2 regions of the Kitasatospora sp. NPDC056783 genome follow, and region 2 is predicted to be linked to the other one. Evidence: riboswitches for the same ligand, from Rfam matches in the RefSeq annotation. Region 2 holds a riboswitch; the other holds the start of a gene.
The links. A riboswitch is a leader RNA that binds a small molecule or an ion and turns the genes downstream of it on or off. The one in region 2 is predicted to bind glycine.

Region 1 (3,200 bases), on a different contig from region 2:
ACCCTATGGCGCGGCACCGGCCGCCGCCACGGCGACGTGCCTTGATCCGGACCCGCTCAGGCCCGGGTGTGGAAGGGCATCACCCGGGTGAGCAGCCACTCGACCACCGGGTCGTCGGCGAGGTCGAGCAGTACGAGGTGGACGCCGCCGGGCAGCGGCGCGGTTCCCAGCGCTCGCCCGAGTGCCTCGTTCACCGCGGCCGGCTCGGCGGGCGCCGCGGGGTCCAACTGGACGCCCACGAACATCACGGTCGGCTCGCCCTCGATGCTGGCCAGCGCCCTGCGGGCGGTCAACACCCCGGGCAGTGCCGACAGTTCGGCCCGGCAGACGGCCAGGAAGTGCTCCGGGTCCTCGCCCGGCACCGGCTCGCGCAGCGCCACCCGGCCGCCGGTCGGCGCCGCCGGGTCCTCCCAGCGCTCCTCGCGCGGCCCGCGGCGCAGCTCCGCGACCCCCTGCGGCGGCACCGGGATGCCCACCGCGGCCTCCGGGTTCACCGCGATGCCCACGCCCAGCGGCAACCCCCGGGCGAACTCCCAGGCCGGCGCGACCGCGAAGGCCATCCCCGGCGCCTGCTGGAGGAACACCTCCTGCGAGGAGAACACCGGCACGTACGGGTCGCCGGCCAGCTCGATGGTCGGCAGGTCCAGCGACTGCCCCTGCGGGTCGGCCCCGGCCGGCAGCGGCACCCACACCTGGCTGCGGGCCAGCACCTCGATCACCCGCGGGGTCGCGCCCGGATCGCCCAGGGCCGCGGTCAGCACCTGCTCCAGCTCGTTGGCCGGCCAGGAACCGCCCGTCGGCGCCTCCTCCGGTCCGCCCCACCCCTGCTGCTGCTCCACCGGGTACCCCATGCGCCGCCGATTCCGCCCTCTGCCGGTCGGCCGCCCTCTGCTGCGCCGACGCGCAGCAGTCTAGAGCCCGGGGGCCACGGGGTTAGGGCTCGTGTTCGGTACCGCGCCGTGTGACCGGGTCCCCTCTCCCCTCGTCGCCCGGGACGTGCCATGATGTCCGCGTCCGACGGCATGCGCCGCGGGCCCCCACAACTCCATACCGGCCGCTCGAACCCGCGCGGGAGAGCCCGGAGTGCCGTCCCACGGCACGAGCCGGCGCCGAAGGAGCAAGTCCTCCCCGGAATCTCTCAGGCACCCCTACCGCACGGGTTAGGCACATCTGGAAAGCGGCGCCCGGCCCTGTCGGACGCCCACCCACGGTGCAAGCCGCCAAGCTGTCCCCCAAGCTGGAAACCAGCTGCGGGCAGCCGGGCGGTGAAGCTCTCAGGTTCGACGACAGATGGGGAGACCCACGCCGCCGCATGCCCGCGCGCAGGGTCGGCCCCCCAGCGGGTCCGGTCCGGCGCGTGCACCCCTGAGTGCCCCGACCGAGGAGTTCCTGGCCATGTCGTCCCTCCGCCTGACCGCGCTCGACGCGCTGCACCGCAGCCTCGGCGCCACCATGACCGACTTCGCCGGCTGGGACATGCCGCTGCGCTACGGCAGCGAGCGCGAGGAGCACCTCGCCGTCCGCACCAAGGCCGGCCTGTTCGACCTCTCGCACATGGGCGAGATCACCGTCACCGGCCCGCAGGCGGGCGAGATGCTGGACCACGCGCTGGTCGGCTTCGTCTCCGCGCTCGGCGAGCTGCGCGCCCGCTACACCATGATCTGCGCCGAGGACGGCGGCATCCTGGACGACCTGATCGTCTACCGCCTGCGCGAGGACGCCTTCCTGGTCGTCGCCAACGCCTCCAACGCCCAGCTGGTCCTCGACGAGCTGATCGCCCGCGCCAAGGGCTTCGACGCCGTCGTCACCGACGACCGCGACACCTACGCGCTGATCGCCGTCCAGGGCCCGGAGGCCACCGGCATCCTCGCCGCGACCACCGACGCCGACCTGCCCGGTCTGAAGTACTACGCGATCCTCCCGGCCGTGGTGTCCGGCCGCGAGGTGCTGCTCGCCCGCACCGGCTACACCGGTGAGGACGGCTTCGAGATCTTCTGCCACCCGGCCGACGCCGAGCCGGTCTGGCAGGCGCTGACCGCCGCCGGCGAGGGCCACGGCCTGGTCCCGTGCGGCCTGTCCTGCCGCGACACGCTGCGCCTGGAGGCCGGCATGCCGCTGTACGGCCACGAGCTGTCCACCGACCTCACCCCGTTCGACGCCGGCCTGGGCCGGGTCGTCCGCTTCGACAAGACCACCAACGAGGGCGCCTTCGTCGGCCGCAAGGCGCTGGAGCAGGCCGCCGCCGCGGCCGAGAGCAACCCCCCGAAGGTCCTGGTCGGCCTGGTCTCCGAGGGCAAGCGGGTGCCGCGCGCCGAGTACACCGTGGTCTCCACCGAGGGCGAGGCGATCGGCCGGATCACCTCGGGCTCGCCGTCCCCGACCCTGGGCAAGCCGATCGCGATGGCCTACGTCGACGCCGCCCACGCCGCCCCCGGCACCACCGTCGCGGTGGACGTGCGCGGCAAGCACGAGCCCGTCCAGGTCGTGGCGCTGCCGTTCTACAAGCGCGCCCGCTGAGCGCGCCCGCCGAGCCACGCCCGCCGAACCTTCGCAAGGCCCCGGTTTTCCCGTACACGCACGTCGCAGCCGTCCGAGCGGCGGCCCGCTTCGCCGTGCCCGCTTCCCATCCTGGAGAATGACGCCATGAGCAACCCCCAGCACCTGCAGTACACCAAGGAGCACGAGTGGCTGACGGCCGCCGAGGACGGTGTCTCCACGATCGGCATCACCAAGCACGCCGCCGACGCGCTCGGTGACATCGTCTACGTGCAGCTGCCCGAGGTCGGCGACACCGTGACCGCCGGCGAGACCTGTGGCGAGCTGGAGTCGACCAAGTCGGTCAGCGACCTGTTCTCCCCGGTGACCGGCGAGGTCACCGAGGTCAACCAGGACGTCCTGGACGACAACAGCCTGGTCAACAGCGCCCCGTTCGAGGGCGGCTGGCTGTTCAAGGTGCGCGTCGAGGCCACCGACGAGCTGCTCAGCGCGGACGCCTACACCGCCCTCATCGGCGGCTGAGACACCTGACCGGGGCGGTCACCGCGCGGCGGCCGCCCCGCCCCAGCCGCGGCCCCCTTTCCTCCTCCACCGGGAAGACCACCACCATGACGGTTCTCAACCAGTCCCTGCACGCCCTCGACCCGGAGATCGCCGCCGCGGTCGACGCCGAGCTGCACCGCCAGCAGACCACCCTGGAGATG
Region 2 (3,200 bases):
GAGCCCGCGTTCGGCTGGATCGACACGGCGTCGTAGCCGGTCACCTCGACCAGCTGCTGCTCCAGCTGGCGGATCAGGGTCAGAAAGCCCTGGGCCTGGTCGATCGGCGCGAAGGGGTGCAGCTGACCGAACTCCGGCCAGGTCACCGCCTCCATCTCGGTGGTCGCGTTGAGCTTCATGGTGCAGGAGCCCAGCGGGATCATGCCGCGGTCCAGCGCGTAGTCCCGGTCCGACAGGCGGCGCAGGTAGCGCAGCATGGCGGTCTCCGAGCGGTGGCTGTGGAAGACCGGGTGGGTCAGGTACTCGTCCTCGCGCAGCAGCGCGGCGGGCAGCGCCTCGGCGCTCTCGGCGACCTCCACGCCCTCGACGCCGAACGCGGCCCAGACGCCGGCCAGGTGCTCGCGGGTGGTGGTCTCGTCGGTGGAGACCGAGATCCGGTCCTCGCCGTCCTGGTACACGTTGATGCCGTTGGCGCGGGCGGCGGCGGCGATCTCGGCGGCGCGGCCCGGGACGACGGCGGTGACGGTGTCGAAGAACTCGCCGTGCAGCAGCTCGACGCCGCCGGCCTTCAGGCCCTCCGCGAGGGCGGCGGCGTAGCGGTGGGTGCGACGGGCGATGTCGGCCAGGCCGTCCGGGCCGTGGTAGACGGCGTACATCGAGGCCATCACGGCGAGCAGCACCTGGGCGGTGCAGATGTTGCTGGTCGCCTTCTCGCGGCGGATGTGCTGCTCGCGGGTCTGGAGCGCCAGGCGGTAGGCGCGGTTGCCGTCGGCGTCGACGGAGACGCCGACCAGGCGGCCGGGCAGCGAGCGGGCGTACTCGGCGCGCACCGACAGGTAGCCGGCGTGCGGGCCGCCGAAGCCCATCGGCACGCCGAAGCGCTGCGAGGTGCCGCAGGCGATGTCGGCGCCCAGCGAGCCCGGGGACTTGAGCAGGGTCAGCGCGAGCAGGTCGGCGGCGACGGCGACGATGGCACCCAGGCCGTGCGCCTGCTCGATCACCGGGGCGAGGTCGCGGACCACACCGGTGGCGCCGGGGTACTGGAGCAGCACGCCGAAGACGCCGCGCTCGACGATCTCGGCCGGGATGCCCTCGGACAGGTCGGCGACGACGACCTCGACACCGGTCGGCACGGCGCGGGTGTTGATCACCGCGACGGTCTGCGGCAGGGTCTCGGCGTCGACCAGGAAGACACCGCCCTTGACCTTGGTGACGCGGCGGGCCAGCGCCATCGCCTCGGCGGCCGCGGTGCCCTCGTCCAGCAGCGACGAGCCGGAGGTCGGCAGGCCGGTCAGGTCGGAGACCAGGGTCTGGAAGTTGAGCAGCGCCTCCAGACGGCCCTGCGAGATCTCCGGCTGGTACGGGGTGTAGGCGGTGTACCAGGCCGGGTTCTCCATGACGTTGCGCAGGATCACCGGCGGGGTGAAGGTGCCGTAGTAGCCCAGGCCGATCATCGGCTGGAGCACCTGGTTGCGGCCGGCCAGCTCACGCAGCTCGGCGAGGACCTGGGCCTCGGTCCGGCCCCCGGGCAGGTCCAGGGCGGTGATGGAGCGGATCGCCTCGGGCACCGCGGTGGCGGCGAGTTCGTCCAGCGAGCCGTAGCCCACGGACGCCAGCATCTTGTCCTGCGCGGCCGCGTCGGGGCCGATGTGGCGGTTCTCGAAGGGGCTGGCCAGCTCAAGCTCGGTGAGGGTCGAGGCGCTGGTGGGGCGTCCCGCGTTCGGCTGGGCGTTCATGGTGGTCGAGGCCTCCTGGTCACGGACCGGCGGGGGTACGCACGCCGGCCGGCCAACGCCGCTGCGGACAGCGGACCGGCCTGGGCGGACGGACCCGAAAGGCCTCCCCCTCTGTCATCGGGACCTGAGAGCTTCGCCCGCACGTCGCGCTGTGGCGCTTCGTCGGCTTGCACCGTCGGTGAGGGTGGTGGTCGTCGGCTCCCGCGCCGGCGCTCCTGCCCTGCTTTCCAGAGTGACCTAGCCCGCACGGTACGGATGCCTGAGAGATTCCGGGGAGGAGTTGCTCCTTCGGCGCCCCGACCAGCGGTTTTCGCTGCCGGGGACTCTCCCGAGCGGGCTCGGCGGTCGCGGCCCAGATTACCAGCGGGAGGCCCTCGGATCACCGGTGCATCAGGTCACTCGGGGTCTACGCGCGTTCCCTCGGACGGTCCAGTGCGCAGCCCGTCCGGCGCACCCCGGTCGCGTTCGTCCGGTTCATGGCTTTTGGTGTGAAGTGGCGGACGGAACGGGTGCTCCGGCCGCCTTCCCGCGGGAGTTCCGCAGCCCAGCGCACTGGAGGAATGAGTGCAGACCGACATCGACCCCCGGGACCTCATCGGCCACAGGGCCGTCGACCGCAACGGAGACAAGATCGGCACGGTCGACGAGGTCTACCTGGACGACGCCACCGGCCGGCCCGAGTGGGCCGCGGTCCGGACCGGCATCTTCGGCCGGGACGCCTTCGTCCCGCTGACCACGAGCGAGTTCGCCGGCGACGAGCTCCGGGTGCCCTACGACAAGTCACTGGTCAAGGAGTCGCCGGACTTCGGCGTCGGCCAGCACCTGTCCCCCGCCCAGGAACTCCAGCTCTACCGCTACTACGGACTCGACACCCCGGTGGACGGCCGCCCGAACGGCGAGGACGGGCGCCGCGCCGAGCAGCCCGACCTCGACTTCGGCACCACCGCGGCCGCCACCGCGTCGACCGCGGCGGCCCCCGCCAAGTCGCTCACCTTCCACCACCCCGAGCGCCCCGCCGAGCCCGCGCCGGTCAGGGCCTCCGTCGCTCCCGTCGCCCCGGCCGTGACCGACGCCGGCGGAGCCGTCCCGGAGGCCGACCCGCGCACCCTCGGCGCCCCCGCTCCCGCCGCCGCTTCCCCGGCGCCCGCCCCCACGGCGCCGGTGGTGGAGCCGAAGCACCGGTCGCAGCCCGCCCCGGCACCGGCACCCGCCGCGGCCACCGCCGCGCCACGGACCGCCGCCATCCCGTCCACCCCCGCCGGCAGCCCGGTCGAGATCACCCGCCGGGAGGAACGGCTGGACGTCACCACCGAGTGGCACACCATCGGCACCGCGAAGCTGCGCAAGTACGTCACGACCGAACAGGTCGAGCGCCGCGTCCCGCTGGTCCACGAGCGCGTCCGGGTCGAGCGGATGCCGGTCGGTGAGGCCGAGCGCGCCGGCCTCACCGAGAAGGAGGTCGCC

Region 1: another riboswitch for glycine. It lies ahead of gcvT (glycine cleavage system aminomethyltransferase GcvT); the one in region 2 lies ahead of gcvP (aminomethyl-transferring glycine dehydrogenase).

What each region holds. Positions count from the first base shown of each region.
Region 1 covers NZ_JBHUAF010000367.1:1,257-4,456, reverse strand. Annotated here, with positions in the region: gene ACFRMQ_RS33650 (enhanced serine sensitivity protein SseB C-terminal domain-containing protein) at 57-851, opposite strand; glycine riboswitch at 1,060-1,164, shown strand; gene gcvT (glycine cleavage system aminomethyltransferase GcvT) at 1,396-2,517, shown strand; gene gcvH (glycine cleavage system protein GcvH) at 2,644-3,018, shown strand; gene glyA (serine hydroxymethyltransferase) at 3,105-3,200, shown strand, end outside.
Region 2 covers NZ_JBHUAF010000533.1:155-3,354, reverse strand. Annotated here, with positions in the region: gene gcvP (aminomethyl-transferring glycine dehydrogenase) at 1-1,736, opposite strand, end outside; glycine riboswitch at 1,974-2,077, opposite strand; partial or broken gene ACFRMQ_RS38555 (PRC-barrel domain-containing protein) at 2,301-2,684, shown strand; partial or broken gene ACFRMQ_RS38550 (YsnF/AvaK domain-containing protein) at 2,799-3,200, shown strand, end outside.